3 regions of the Mesorhizobium japonicum MAFF 303099 genome follow, and region 3 is predicted to be linked to each of the others. Evidence: riboswitches for the same ligand, from Rfam matches in the RefSeq annotation. Region 3 holds a riboswitch; each other region holds the start of a gene.
The links. Region 3 has a riboswitch for cobalamin ahead of bluB (5,6-dimethylbenzimidazole synthase). Riboswitches for the same ligand answer to the same signal wherever they lie in the genome.
Positions count from the first base shown of each region.

Region 1: linked by a shared signal. The riboswitch ahead of metE (5-methyltetrahydropteroyltriglutamate--homocysteine S-methyltransferase) and the one ahead of bluB (5,6-dimethylbenzimidazole synthase) in region 3 are both predicted to bind cobalamin.
Region 2: linked by a shared signal. The riboswitch ahead of MAFF_RS33435 (DUF1636 family protein) and the one ahead of bluB (5,6-dimethylbenzimidazole synthase) in region 3 are both predicted to bind cobalamin.

Region 1 is NC_002678.2:4,953,892-4,958,938, forward strand. Features, by position in the region: gene MAFF_RS25045 (DUF982 domain-containing protein) at 1-85, shown strand, start outside; gene metE (5-methyltetrahydropteroyltriglutamate--homocysteine S-methyltransferase) at 806-3,136, opposite strand; cobalamin riboswitch at 3,253-3,452, opposite strand; partial or broken gene MAFF_RS25055 (cytochrome P450) at 3,727-3,981, opposite strand; gene MAFF_RS25060 (cytochrome P450 family protein) at 3,987-5,047, opposite strand, start outside.
Region 2 is NC_002678.2:6,746,996-6,752,042, reverse strand. Features, by position in the region: gene MAFF_RS33450 (FecCD family ABC transporter permease) at 1-440, opposite strand, end outside; gene MAFF_RS33445 (ABC transporter substrate-binding protein) at 440-1,387, opposite strand; gene MAFF_RS33440 (ABC transporter ATP-binding protein) at 1,435-2,223, opposite strand; gene MAFF_RS33435 (DUF1636 family protein) at 2,220-2,687, opposite strand; cobalamin riboswitch at 2,710-2,915, opposite strand; partial or broken gene MAFF_RS33430 (transposase) at 3,043-3,457, opposite strand; gene MAFF_RS33425 (hypothetical protein) at 3,517-4,017, shown strand; gene MAFF_RS33420 (PAN domain-containing protein) at 4,093-5,047, opposite strand, start outside.
Region 3 is NC_002678.2:6,167,911-6,172,957, reverse strand. Features, by position in the region: gene MAFF_RS30465 (pirin family protein) at 1-374, opposite strand, end outside; gene MAFF_RS30460 (DUF2277 domain-containing protein) at 415-681, opposite strand; gene MAFF_RS30455 (exodeoxyribonuclease VII small subunit) at 781-1,032, opposite strand; gene MAFF_RS30450 (histone deacetylase family protein) at 1,036-1,962, opposite strand; cobalamin riboswitch at 2,084-2,263, shown strand; partial or broken gene bluB (5,6-dimethylbenzimidazole synthase) at 2,312-2,971, shown strand; gene MAFF_RS39485 (hypothetical protein) at 3,058-4,041, opposite strand; gene MAFF_RS30440 (TetR/AcrR family transcriptional regulator) at 4,137-4,745, opposite strand; gene MAFF_RS30435 (MFS transporter) at 4,865-5,047, shown strand, end outside.

The DNA.
Region 1 (5,047 bases), 1.2 Mb from region 3:
GTTACGCGGTAAGACCCATCCCCCAGCCGCTCGACGAGCTTTCGTCGCAGCGGCACTCGAAGCACGCATTCTGCGCAGCGATTGAGATTTGGGATGCCGCTCGTGAATTTCGGCCGTCTGCACATCGCTATTGAGCGCGGTCCGAACACCCCTGCCGGCTCCGCCAGGAGCGAGCCAACCCCGCAATTTCCGCGACGGCTTTCCTGGTCCGGCGCCGGATCTTGACCATCAAAACACAAGGGGTCCGCCTGCCAGCTGCGGCCGCTCGGCTTCGCCGTCGCGGTGATCGTGATTGAAGCCAGAGGCAGACAGAGCCATCGAGCGGGAATTGGCCCGGTGCAGATGGCGGAGCGTCGATGCCGCCTCAAAAGTCTAGAAGCGCTGTTTGACCCTTGCCCCAGCTTGGCCCTGCATCCGATCTCCCGCAACACGCTCCGCGGACCGGCGCCGCGTGATCGCTGATGCTTCTCCCGATGGTCGGGACCGGGGGGTTCGGCGACCAAGGTCGGGGAGATGATGGTGATGCTGGATTATCCCAATCCGGAATAATCCGAAACTGGCTGGCGGTGAGCCGTCTCGTTTCTGGCCGGCTCATTTGGGGCCCAAGCCTCCTTCGATCGCCAGCCAACGGCGGCCTCTGGAACAGCTGACTTCGACGCGCCATGACAAGGGCCTCGGCCAGGCCAAGCTTGCCGAGGCGCTTTCGTCACGGGCAGCTCGATTGCCTTGGGCGCGCCGGATAGACTCCCCCAAGGATGCCCGGTGTGTGGCGTTGCCGCTCACCGCCGGCGAGTGGCACCGAGCCCTACGCCGTCTGCGCTTTTTGCCGAATTGCGCGTGCCGCAGCCACCATGTTCACCAGGGCAGGGCGGACCTCCTCCCACCTGCGCGTTTTGAGACCGCAGTCGGGATTCACCCACAGTTGGCCATCCGACAATCGCTTGCGCGCAAGCATGATGAGGTTGGAAATTTCGCCCACTTCCGGGACCCGCGGCGAGTGAATGTCATAGACGCCGGGACCGATCTCGTTCGGATACTTGAAGGTTCGCAGCGTATCGAGCAGTTCCAACTGCGAGCGCGAGGTTTCAATGGAGATCACATCGGCATCCATTGCAGCAATCGCGTCCACGATGTCGCCGAACTCGGAGTAGCACATATGGGTGTGAATCTGGGTCGCATCGCCAACCGCCGTTGAAGCCAGCCGGAAGCATTCGACGGCCCAGTCGAGATAGGCCTGCCAGTCGGCCTCGCGCAGCGGCAAGCCCTCGCGCAGTGCGGCTTCGTCGATCTGGATCATCTTGGCGCCGGCCTTTTCGAGGTCGCTCACTTCATCGCGAATGGCGAGCGCGACTTGGCGGCAGACGGCTGAGCGCGGAAGGTCGTCTCGGACGAAGGACCAGTTGAGGATCGTCACCGGGCCGGTAAGCATGCCCTTCACCGGCTTTGGCGTCAGCGACTGGGCGTATCGCCACCAGTGTAGTGTCATCGGATTTTGTCGCGACACATCGCCAATGATGATCGGGGGTCGCACAAAGCGCGAGCCATAGCTCTGCACCCACCCATGCTGCGTGAAGGCAAAGCCGCGGAGCTGCTCGGCGAAATACTGCACCATATCGTTGCGCTCGAATTCGCCGTGGACCAGCACGTCGAGTCCGATCTCTTCTTGCCAGCGAACGGCGGCTTCTATCTCTTTTTTCAGGAAGGCCTCATAGTCGACGTAACTCAGCTCGCCCTTGGCATGGGCTGCCCGCGCCTTGCGAACCTCGGCTGTTTGCGGGAAGGAGCCGATCGTCGTGGTGGGGAAGGATGGCAAGCCAAACGTGTCGCCCTGAAGCTTGGAGCGCACGTCGAATGCGCTCTTCCGGCGCGTCATGGCGACCTTGATGCTGGCGACCCGACCTTCGACGAGCGGATCATGCACCTTAGCGGATGTCGCGCGAGCGGCGGCAGCCTCAGCCGACGCCTCCAGTTCGGCGGCGACCGCGTCCCGGCCTTCAGCCAGGGCACGGGCGAGCACGACCAGCTCGTCGGTTTTTTGCGCCGCGAAGGCGAGCCACGATTTCACGTCCGCATCGAGGGCCGTCTCCATGTCCAGGTCGATCGGCACATGCAGCATCGAGCAGGACGGGGCGATCTCCACTCGGTCCAGCGGCCAGCCGGCGACGATCGGCTTGATGCGGTCAAGTATGGCAGGCAGGTTCGCGCGCCAGACGTTGCGGCCGTCGATCAGCCCGAGCGAGAGGACAAGGTCCTTCTGCGCAAGCCGGCCGACGGTCTCCAACTGCTCTGGAGCGCGCACGAGATCGACGTGCAGTCCCGCCACGGGCAGAGAAATTGCGGTCTCGAGATTGTCTCCCAGCGATCCGAAATAGATAGCGACCATGATCTTCAACTCCGGTGCTGCTTTTGACAGCCGGCAGTAGGCGAATTGGAGCGCATCCCGTTCGTTGGGAACCAGATCGACCACGAGCGCCGGCTCATCGATCTGCACCCAATCGGCTCCCGCGAGCTTCAGCCTCCGCAGGAGCTCCTCGTAGACGGGCAGCAGCCGTGGCAGGAGCGCGATAGGGTTGAAACCTTCCTCAGGTGACTTCGCCAACTTGAGAAAGGTAACCGGTCCAAGCAGGACCGGGCGCGTGTGGATGCCGAGCGCCTTGGCCTCGAGGAAATGATCGACCGGTTTCGCCGACGAGAGGGCAAAGCTCTGATCGTCGGTAAGTTCCGGCACAATGTAGTGATAGTTGGTGTCGAACCATTTGGTCATTTCCATCGCGGCAAGGCCATGCCCGTTGGCCGCATGCTCGTCACCGGCATGTCCGCAATCAGCGGCCTGATCTTGGTTGCCGCGCGCCATTGCGAAATAGGTATCGAGTGGGACCTCGCCGTCAGTCCAAGTGTATCGTGCCGGCACGGCGCCGACCATGGCGACGGTGTCGAGCACATGGTCATAAAGCGAGAAATCGTTGGACGGGATTTTCGACACGCCGCGATCGTGCTGCTCCCTCCAGCTGGCGGCGCGTAGCGCCTTCGCCGTCGCGAGCAGGTCGGCAGCGGGAGATTTTCCGGACCAGTAGCTTTCAAGCGCGAATTTGAGTTCCCGCCGTCGACCGATACGCGGCACGCCGAGCGTTGCCACTGGAATTTGTTGAGAGACAGTCATGCCATACCCCGATGGTTGGGGCGTGGGGACAAGGAACGCGCGAGCAGGCGGCACGAAGCCAGGCTACCGCGGCCACCGAGACACCCCGCCCGTGGACGTTGTTCGTCGTGGCAGGTCTCCTGGCTCGCGGGTCAAAGCCTCTGCCCGTCTTCCCGAGGCCGTTCGCCTCAGTGACACCAATGGGCTTGGCTCGCCGCTAACAGTTGCGGGGGCAGCGCCGGCATCGCACCGGCTTCCCTCTTAGCTCCGCTACGGCAGTGCCGCGCGGAGAACCACGACATGCGCACAATCACAGCAGCTTCGCTTCTTGTCAATACATATAACGAGATGTTTATGTGATGATGCGAATAATGCCCTTGCGCTGATCGGTCTCTTTCGCCCAAAGCCGCTTACGATGCCGCCTCTTATCAGTGCAGGCTCGGAGAGATCCTTGTCCCCATCGGCGACGCCGGATCAGATCGAGGTCGCCGGGCTCAAAGGGCGTAAAGTCGGGCCAGGTCGTCACGGTCAGCCGGGAATCCCGGTACTTGTTCCCGCTCGGCTTCGCTCAGCGTCCTTGCGCACTCGCCCATCAGCACGCTGATAACCATGTCCGGAAGCGGAAAGGAGAGGTGGCGCCTCAGGTCGGCGGACTGGGGCTGGGCCGCCAGCGTCTCGAACAACTGCGCGGCGATCGCCTCGACCTGCTGCGCGAGCAGCTTCACCCTGCGATTGCTGAAGGCCGGCGCCACGATCGAGCGTAACCGGGCATGCTCGCCCCCCTCGTGCGAGACCAGCCACCCCGGCGAACCGAGAATCACCGAATCCGGGGTGAATGCCGCACTCTCTAAGCGACGGAAGGGCGGAAGCTGACCGGCAGGCGCTGCGGGCAGCGAATGACGTAAGACGGCATGTAGACGACGTCCTCCGCAGCGATGGTCAGCGCCAGATCCTCCAGCCGCCCGAACAGCGGGGGGAAGGCGCAGCGCAATTCCAGGCGCGCCAGCGCAGCGCCCAGGCAGGAATGCGGCCCCTCGCCGAATGACAAATGCGGGTTGTGCCGCCGGGTGACATCGAACCTGTTGGCGCCGGGACCGAAGGCCTTTTCGTCCCGGTTCGCCGCATGGAACGCCATCAGGACGGCATCGCCGCGGCGGACCAGGCATCCGTCGATCTCCACGTCCTGGGTGGCATAGCGGAACGGCAGATTGGCCGCTGAGGTGCCCCAGCGCAGGATCTCCTCGATCGCCTGTGACCACGGAACTTGGCCGCTGCGCACCAAGTGCAGTTGCTGCGGATGCGTCAGCAATGCCAGCACGCCATTGCCGATGACGCCGGCGGTGGTCACGAAGCCCGCAGAGAGCACCATGAACAGCATGTCGATGAGCTCGGTGTCGGAAACGAGCTCGCCTTTGTCACGCGCGACGATCAGGGCCGAAGCCAGATCATCGCCGAGCTGGCCCCGCTTGAGCGCGATCAGGCGACGGAAGAACTCCGGGATGCGCTGCCGCGTCTGTCGCACCTCTTCGGCTGTGGCGGAGGTGCTGGCCAGGCTGTAGGTGAGCGCGACGATCTCTTCGCGCTGTTCGTCCGGCAAACCGAACAGTTCGGCGATCACGTTGGTGGGCAGCGGAGCGGCGAACTCGCTCATCAGATCGGCACTGCCGCCGCGCTGCGCCATCTCGGCCAGGAGTCGATCGACGCATTGTTCGACCCGTGGCGCCAGCAAGGCGATACGACTGGGCGCGAAGCTGCTGGACAGCAGGCCGCGCAAGCGCCGGTGATCGGCGCCGTGCGCCGTGGTCATGTTGTCCACTTTGCATATCCCGATCAGCGGATGATCCTCGGGAATCTCGCCGTCCTGCAGCGCCCGCCACTGTCGCCAGTCCTTGTTGAAACGCTGGTCGG
Region 2 (5,047 bases), 580 kb from region 3:
AGAATGCCGCCGGTGAAGGCGGCGACCGGCAAGGTCCAGATGCCAAAACTGTCACCGAAGACAGTGATGACGGAAACAGCTCCGGCGGCCGCCCCCGACGACAGACCGAACAGGAAGGGATCGGCAAGATCGTTGCGGGTCACCGTCTGCAGCAAGGCGCCGGTGATGCCGAGGCCGCCACCGACACAGACCGCCAGGATCGTGCGCGGCAGCCGCAGATCGACGACGATCTTGCCGACCGGACCCGACACCTGGTGCTCGTTCAACCCGACGGCATGGCCAAGCGAGGCGATGACCTCGGTCAGCGGGATCAGCGTCGAACCATAGGCGATCGACAGCAGCACGAGGGCGACGACCGCCACCGTGCCCGCCACCATCGCCAGCGCGAATGCCTTGTGCCGGGAAAGCGCACCGGATTTATGCCCGGGGGCAAGGAGCATCAGAACGCTTCCGGATGCATCGCCCTGGCGATCTTGGCGATCGCCTCGATGTTTGCCGGCCCGGGCGTCAGTTCGGCATAGCGTAGGGCCACGAAGCGCTCATTCTTGACCGCGTCCGTCTCCTTCATGGCCGGGTGGGCCTTCAAGAAATCGAGCAGTTTCTTGTAGCCGCCGCCATCCTGGTAATCGAGCAGGATGAGGAATTGCGGATTGCGCGACGCCACGGTTTCCCAGTCCGTGTTGCCCCAGCTGGTGTCCATGTCTGCCATGATGTTGTCGCCGCCGGCCGCGGTGATCATGGCGTTCGGAATGGCGAATTTTCCGGCTGTGAACGGCTTGTCCTCGCCTGAGTCATAAAGGAACACCCGCGTCCCCTTGCGGTCGCCGACTTTCGTCGTGATGTCTGCCAATTGCGCCTTCCAGCCGGAGACGAGCTTCTCCGCGTCCGCCTCCTTGCCGAAGATCTTGCCCAGCTTTTCGACGTCGCCATAGAGCAGGTCCATGGAAGCGGCCGGGCGGTTCTTGTCGAGATGGACGCAGCTTTCGGTCAGCACCAGTGTCTTGATGCCGTGCGGGGCGAGCGTGTCGGGCGTCACGTCGCCGCCGGGCTTCATGCCATAGTACCAGCCGGCGAAGAAGAAATCGGGCTCGACGGCGACGAGGTTCTCGAGCGTCGGGTATTTGGGCGCCAGTTCCGGGATGGAACCCTGCTCGGCCTTGAATTCGGGGCCGACCTTGTACCATCCGGTGATGCCGGTCAGGCCGACGATCGACGGCTGCAGCTTCAGCGCGAAGGCCATCTCGGCCATGTTGAGATCATGGATGACGGCGCGCTTGGGCGGTGCATCGAAAGTCAGCGGCTTGCCGCAGCTGTCGACCGTGACCGGGAAGGCGAAGGCTGTCGAGGCCAGCAGCGAGAAGACGAGCGACAGGGCGAGACGTTTCACGGATTTTGCTCCTTGGCTGAACGGTGTCGGACGGGGGATGGGTTCGATCAGGATGGCGGCGCGGCGCGGTTCGGCACATCGAAAACCGTGAGTTCCCGGTCTTCGGTCGGATGGCGAAGGCGAAACACGTCGACGCCGAAAATCTCGCGGATCAGCTGTTGCGTCAGCGCTTCGCGCGGCGCGGCCAGCGCATGCAGCCGCGCTTCGCTCATCACCGCGACCCTGGTGGCGAAGGGCGCCACCAGAGCCAGATCGTGCAGCACCGCGATCACCGTCATGCCGAAGCCGGCCACGAGTTCGAGCAGCTCGCCACGGGCGCGCGGATCGAGATGGTTGGTCGGCTCGTCGAGGAACAGGACTTTCGGTTGCTGCGCGATGGCGCGCGCCAGCTGGGCGCGCTGGCGTTCACCGCCCGACAGCGAGCCGATGCTGCGGCCAAGCAGCGCCAACAGGCCGGTCCGGCGCAACGCGTCGACGACGATGTCGCGCTCCTCGCTCCTGCGCCTCAGTCCAGCATGTGGGACGCGGCCGAGCTCGACATAGTCGATCACCGCCAGCCGTGGGTCCGGCTGGTCGGTCTGGCCGACGACGGCGATGTGCAAGGCGCGCTCGGCGGTCGAGATCCTGTCCAGGCGGCGCCCACCAAGCTTCACCTCGCCCGCACTTGGCCTGAGCATGCCCGACAGCATGCGCAGCAGCGTGGTCTTGCCGGCGCCATTGGGGCCGATGATGGCAAGACGATCGCCTGTGGCCACCGACAGGCTGACGGCGTGGACCAGATCCCGGCCATTCGCCATGGCGCGGAGGTCGCGAGCTTCGAGGAGTGGCGTTGTCATCGGCTGTCGCCCGCAAGCTTGCCCGGCCCGGGAATGCGGGCCAGCGTCTTGCCGGCCAGTCGCGGCGGACGCTGTCCGGAATTGCACCAGCCGTCGGCGAGCGAGGCGTAAAGCCCGGCAAATCGCACGAGATCGCCGGCGTCGGCCTCGGCGTCGATGGAACCGAAGAGATAGGAAGCCTTGCCTGGCGCCTGGAAGGCCACGGTCAGCGGCCGCGCACAGCCCGCCATGCATTCGACGCCTTCGACCGTGAAGCCATGCGCCACGGCGGGTTCATGGCAGGCCGAGAGCCGGGAACGCAAATCCGCACACAGGCTCTCACCCGACCTGATGCCGGTCGGGACGTCGCGGCAAAGCGTGCATACGATGATGCGATGATCGATGGCGCCGTCCAACTTTCCGTCACTTTCCAAAACTGGCGACGGAAGGATGCTGGCGAGCCGGCCGACAAGACCGACGTCCACGTCTCCTCCCGGCACACCCCGTCCGGTCAACTCAGTGATGGCAGGTCTCCTGGCTCGCGGGTCTCAGCGCAATCCTGCCTTCCCAGCCTTGCCGGCCAGTGGCATGTCGGATCTTGCTCTCCGCTTACAGTTGCGGGGGCAGCCACGGTCTCGACCTTTTGAGGTCTCACCGTGTTCCCTTTTCACCCCTTGCCTTTCGGCGCGGGGACCATCACGCACCCACCGTAGATTTCCATCGATCGCATCGCAACGAGTTTTTGCGATGTCGCTGCACTCCACACAATATGTAATAACATTACGTTTGAAGTGATGTTTCGCGACGATGTCAAGCTTGGTGTTGCGCACACGCCCCCGGCTAGGACGTAGACTCATTATCGCGTAGCCAGATGCGGACTGAGACGAGTTTGAGGGCAGCGAGGTAGTTTTCCGCCAGTTTGTCGTATCGGGTTGCGATCCGGCGGAACTGCTTGGCCTTGTTGAAGAAGCGCTCGACGAGGTTGCGTGCCTTGTAGAGGAAGGCGCTGAAGCAGATCGGGTCCTTGCGGTTGGCCTTGGGAGGGATGTTGGCCCAAGCCCTTCGCTCGGTGGCGGCATTGCGCAAGGCGTTGGCATGACAGCCCTTGTCGGCGCGCACCGGAGCGCAATCCCCAGAAGATGCCATTGAGAACCCGCCGATCATCCACGCGCGGCACGCCTCGCGGCTTGTTGGGCAGATGCGGCTGGATCGCGCGCCATTCGAAGTCGGTTAGGTCGTATTGGTTCGTGGGCAGTCTGAATCACAAACTGGCGCAGGCTTGACCGCACCGTGGAAGGCGGACATGAAAGGTCGATGATGAGCGAAGATATGCCCCAGTTGTTCTACCCAGGCATGCCGGAGCGCACGGAGCCTTGGACAGGTGACTACGAAATCTTATGGAGCATCTACATACGCTGCAACAACAGGCAGAAGCTCCGCCGTGTTCACATCCCTGCACTCGAAGCGATCATTGGCCAGCCCCACGGTGGACGAGGTTGGGTCATCGAGAAAGAGAACGACAATCCGGGAGAATTGAGATTGATGGCCACCGAAATCCTGGCCGGCTCCTACTCTGATGCCATGCTCCTTTCGTTGCTCAGGAAGCTTTACGCGCTCAGGCCACACTGGCATCTCACCGCAAGGCTAAACGCTGAGCATCCTCGCGGCGTCTATATTATGGCCACCTATGCGGAGAAGGAACCCAGCAGCGCCGCCCCTGCCGTATCCAACATCATGGTTGAGTTGCAGCCGGACTTCTCATGCTTGATCGATGGCACCACATCGCATCGCAGCGGGAGCGGCAAAGCGTTTTGATGACCTCCTGTGGTGAGGCCGTTGGACGGACGCCTCTTACCATTCTCAGACGTCGATCGCTTATGGGTATACGGCCTAGTTCCCGACGCTCTTGATTCCTGAGGCCACAGCTACGTTGTCGGATGATTGAGCGACGCTGTTGAACAGCGTGCACGACATTTCTTTGCTGCGGAAATTGAAACCCATACACGATTTTTCATTCGCGCATTGTAAGATGCAGTCTGGATACCTGAGTTGTCCCGTCCAATAAGGTACGCCGGAAACCTCGGTGTTCTTTGCGAATACTAGGTTCGAGTAGTGCAGATTGCTTTCGACAACCTTCTTGGCCGCCATCACAGATTCTTCGCTCTTCACAAGAACGGAAGCATCGCCTTTCATGAAGCAGGCTTGGTATTTGGTGTTGTATGTAACCGCCAAGCACGTAAAATCGTGGTCGCAAGCGTTCTGGCACTGCTCGGCAGTGACGCCTCGAATAGGCATGTTGGGCAGATCGTTTCCAATCGCGTCCCATCCAGATACGACTACAAAGCCGGTGTCAGGATCGGTCGGTGCAGTCATTATCGGGGGTTGCGGGGATACGCCACCCATTTGTCGACGAGGATCGGCGGCAAAATCCGCGGCTGCAAAAGTACGACCATCGAGCCACGCACAATTCGTTGCCAGCTGAATTGCCGTAGCATCTGTTAAGCCGACCTGTGCCAAAGTCTCGGGCGCAGATATGGGTGAGACAGGCTGTGTTTCTGGACCCAGCCTGTTAGCCAGTTGAACGTTTACGTCGACGCCCTGGACCATCCGACGCGAATAGCACCACGCAGTGTCCCACGAGCTGTCTTTTTCGTCCTTGAAGTGATGGCCTGAAATCAACTCCCATTTGTCTCCCTGGAAGTCGATCGTCTTCGTGGCGAACTTCGTGAAGTCCACGGTGACGACATCCGGTTCCTTCGGAGGCATTGGCGGCGTCGGCAGTTGCGTGGGCCGGGGAGTAGGCAGTGGGATGGAAGGCTTATCTGCTTTAGTTTCGGCAGGCTTC
Region 3 (5,047 bases):
AATTCCTCCGGCGTGCGCTCGGAGTGCACGATGCCGCGGCCGGCGGTCATCAAATTCACGTCACCGGGCTGGATGACCATTTCGGTGCCGAGTGAATCGCGATGCCGGATCTTGCCGTCGAACAAATAGGTCACCGTCGACAACCCGATATGCGGATGCGGACGGACGTCAAGCGCCTGGCCCGCGCGCAGGATCGCCGGGCCCATGCGGTCGAAGAAGATGAAAGGCCCGACCAGCCGCCTTTTGGCGGTCGGCAGAGCGCGGCGCACCTCGAAGCCGCCAATGTCCTTGGCGTTCGGGATGACCATCAACTCGATCTGGTCGCTGGCAAAGGCGTCGCCGGCTTCAGGGTCTTTCCCGGGAAAGAAGCTCATGAACTCTCCTCGTCAGCGGTCGATGACCGCTCTGGCCGCATCAGGCAAAGCGGATCGCCGCCTTTGCCCGCAGTTTGGCCGCCACCTCTTCGCGATTGCGTGGATGCTGGTTGGTTTCGAGCGAATCGAGAAGCTCTCGCGCCGATGCCGCAATGGCTTCGACGGCGTGGTCAAACGCATGCTGGTTCTGTTTCGACGGCCGTGTCGTTCCGCTCAGCTTGCGGACGAACTGAAGGGCCGCGTCGCGGACTTCGTCATTGGTTGCCGGCGGATCAAAATTGAACAGGGTCTTGATGTTTCTGCACATCGCTTCCGTATCTCCTCTTGTCCTGGAGCCGTTTCAATCGGGACGAGCTTAATCCTCAACCACGATCGTGTCCAAAAACCGGTAAGGCTGTTCCGTGCCTCAATCCGCGTCCAGCGGCTCGGTTCCGACCGGCTTGCCGTCGCGCGACAGCCTGATCTTCTCGACCTTGTCCTCGGCGGCCTTCAGCAGCCGGTCGCAATGCGCCTTCAGCGCCTCGCCGCGCTCGTAGATGCGGATCGACTGGTCGAGCGGCACGTCGCCACGCTCCAGATCATCGACGATCTTCTCCAGCGCGTCGAGTGCCTGTTCGAAGCTCATCGCCTTGACGTCTTCGTTGGTTTCACCAGCCATCATTCATCCTTTCATCAGTCGCCCGACATGAGCGGCGACCGAAAATGCCAGTCCCTGCAGATCGTAGCCGCCCTCGAGCAGGCTGACGAGCCGGTTGCCGCTGTGGCGCGCGGCGCGCTGCATCAGCTGGCCGGTCGCCCAGTCGAAATCGTCCTCGGTCAGGTTGATCTCGGCCAGCGGGTCGCGGTGATGCGCGTCGAACCCGGCCGAGATGATGATCAGGTCGGGCGCGAAATTGTCGAGCGACGGCAGCACCCGCGACAGGAAGGCATCGCGAAACACCTCGCTGCCGGTCTGCGGCGCCAAGGGCGCGTTGACGATGTTGCCGGCGCCGGTCTCGGTCTTCGCGCCCGTGCCCGGATAGAGCGGCATCTGGTGCGTCGAGCAATAGAGCACCGAGGGATCGTCCCAGAAAATATCCTGCGTGCCGTTGCCGTGATGCACATCCCAGTCGACGACGGCGACACGCTCGGCGCCATGCTTGTTCTGCGCATAGCGCGCGGCAATCGCCGCTGTGTTGAAGAAGCAGAAGCCCATGGCCGTCGTCTTCTCGGCATGGTGGCCAGGCGGCCGCGCGGCAACGAAGACATTGTCGGCGCGGCCTGCGAAGACGTCGTCGACGGCCGCGTTGGCGGCGCCGATCGCGGCGATCACCGCCTGCCAGCTCTTCGGGCTGGCGGTGGTGTCGGCATCGATGCGGGCAATGCCCTCTTCGGGAATGGCGGCACGCACACGGGCGACGAAATCGGCGGGGTGCGCGTAGAGGATGGTGGCCTCGTCGCCCTCCGGCGCCTTGACGCGATCGAGCGCGGCAAAGGCCTCGTCGTCGAGCACGCGCTCGATGGCGCGCAAGCGGTCCGGCCGCTCGGGGTGACCGGGCGGTGTGATGTGTTCGAGGAAGATCGGATGCGTGTAGAGACGGGTTGTCATGCTCCCTATCTAGTGCCCCGGCGCCGCGATGGCCATGCATTGCAGCCTGATGACTGGGGAAAATCGCGCCTGCGTCCATTGGCGTCGCTGCGGGGATTGGCGCGGCCGCGGCTTCGGCGTAAGGTCGCCGCCACTGCCTGGTGCCCGCCGCAAGCGGGAGAATCGGGAACACGGTTGAACTCCGTGGCGTGCCCAACGCTGTAAGGGGGACCGCGCCGGTAAATGCCACTGTCGATGACGGGAAGGCACCGGACGCGGGTTGATCCCGAGCCAGAAGACCGGCCTGGCAGGCATCGTCATCCGCATGGTCAGGCGGACGACATTGATTGCAATCGCAAGGGGACGAGCGATGCCGGAACACATGACCGCTCCTGTCGGTGACGGATTTGACCAGATGGCGCGTGACGCGGTCTACCGCGCCATGTTCACCCGGCGCGACGTGCGCAGCCATTTCCTGCCCGACGCGCTCGACGACGCGGTGCTGGCGCGGCTGCTGCTTGCCGCCCACCATGCACCGTCGGTCGGCTTCATGCAGCCATGGAACTTCATCGTCATTCGCAACGCCGCACGACGGGCTGAGGTGCGCGACCTGTTCCTGGCCGCGCGCGAACAGGAATTGCCTGAAATCGATGTGGAAAGACGGGCGCTCTACCGCAAGCTCAAGCTTGAAGGCATCTGCGAAAGCGCCCTCAACATCTGCATCACCTGCGACCGCGAGCGCTCAAAAAACTCGCCGCTGGGACGTTGGCACAATCCGGAGATGGATCTCTACAGCACGGTCTGCGCGGTGCAGAATTTCTGGCTGGCCGCACGCGCCGAAGGCGTCGGCGTCGGCTGGGTCAGCATCATCGAGCCGCAAGCGTTGAAAAGCCTGCTGGCCATTCCCGAGCACGTGACGCCGATCGCCTATCTCTGCGTCGGCCGGGTTTCCGAGTTCGCACCCAAACCGGACCTGGAAACACATGGCTGGGGCCGGCGGCTGCCGCTGCCCGAACTGATCATGAGCGAGACTTTTTGCGGGCAAGGTGAAGCGCCACTCAAGTCGGCGGTGGCGCGCCTCAACACCGTTGCTGCTGCGCAGGCGAATCCCGCCGATCAGTGCGTCGCGCCGGCCGTGCCCCAGCGCGAGCCGCCGAAGGAGGCCAGCGCTTTGTCCTTCAACTCCCGGAACTTCGACGACGCCTCGGCCAGCCTGATATCCCAGGCCGGATCAGGCACTTGGCCGGCGATGGTCTTGAAATAAACCTGCATCAGGCAAGCGATGGCGAAGGGCTCGATGAACGCGGCCTTGAAGGCCCAGGCAAAGACGATGGCGAGCACGAAAGCCCAGCCGGCGAGTTGCCCTGGCATGAGGAAAAGAATAGCGGCGGCCGGGGCCAGCATCAGCAGGAAGATGACGAATGAGACGCCCCACATGATGACCGCCAGCCAGACGGCGTTCTTGACCATGGTCTTGCCGTTCTGCGCGTAGAGCACGACGCCTTGCCGGGCCGTCTCGAACGGCGAGGACGAATTGATGCGGATGTTGTAGCCGAGGATGATCTCGTCGACATAGGTGAGCGACAGGCGGATCACCGTGTTGATGAAGGAGACGAGGCCGCTCAGGCCCGGAATGGGCAGGAAGGCGGCGATGCCGCCGAGCAGGCCGGTGATGGCGCGGATGGCGCCCTTGACCAACTGGTCAACGACGAAAAGGATGTTGGCCTCGGCGAAACGCTCGGTCACGACCTGCCTGGCATAGGCGATCTGGTTCTGGCCGTCGGGAACATCCCGGCCGTCGATCAGATGGACCATGACGGCGATATGGCCCGCCTTGACGACGTAGAGGATGTATTCGCGGATCCAGTAGACGGCGATCGAGACGACGCCAAAGCCGACCACGCCGCCCCATAGGGCAAAGGACATCGGCCCGTCGGGATCGGTGGAGATATGGCCGACGCCATAGCCGACCGACGCACCGGTGCCGGTCGCCACGATATAGGCCAGCGTGATGCCGAAATAGATGATCATGCGAAAGACAATGAAAGGCCAGGTCCGCATCATGATGGACACCGACCTGCCGATATCGAAATCCCACATGCCCGAATCTCCCCTCAGAGATGGCTGGGAAGGATGCGCTCACCCCCGGGATTGTCAATCGCGGGCTGTGATTAGCGGAGCGCCCGACGGGGGTTTTAGTTCTGTTGCGAAGCTGGTTTTCTGAGCAGTCCCTCGAGCAGTTGCTTGAACGCTGCAACCACGATCTTCGACGTCGCTTCGGGGTCGTTCGAATTGGCGATCCGCTGCGCCGCCTGGCTGCTCGCCCCGTTGATCAGCCGTGCGGCGGTCTCGGGGTCGACGCCCGGGACGACCACCCCCTCCCGCTGCAGCGCGGTCAGATGATCGGTCATTGAGCCGACGCAGGCATTGGCATTCGACCATTGCGCCGGATCGCCCAGCACGGCCGGACCGTCGCGGAATATGATGCGCTGGATTTCCGGCTCCAGCGCCATTTCAATATAGGTCGTGCATTCGTCGACGAAATGCTGCCAGCGGGTCGGCGCTCTCGACGCCACCTCATTCACCCGGGCCGCCATCTCGCCGTCGATTTCGGCGATAACCGCCTCCAGCAGTCCTTTCTTGTCGCCAAAATGGTGATAGAGGGCGCCGCGCGTCAGCCCGGCCGATGCCGTGAAATCATCCATCGACGCTTCGGCATATCCGATCGTGCCAAAGGCCTGGCGGGCCGCGGCGATCAGCTTGGCGCGCGTTTCGGCGATCATTTCCTTGCGGGGTCTGTGCATTTCCGTCTGGTCCTATTCACATACGCTTCGTATGCCAATTGACATACGCGACGTATGCTCTATCTAATCCTCATACGCTTCGTATGTAATTGTCAAACCGTCCTTTGTCGAGGAACCCCATGCAGAACCCCTATTCGGAAATTTTCCGCGCCCCTGGAGCCAAGGGCTTTGCAGCCGCCGGCTTCATGGCGCGCCTCCCGATCGCCATGGCGCCGATCGGCATCGTGGCAATGCTGTCGCAGACGCGCGGCGAATACTGGCTGGCGGGCGCTGTCTCGGCGACATTCGCGCTTGCCAACGCA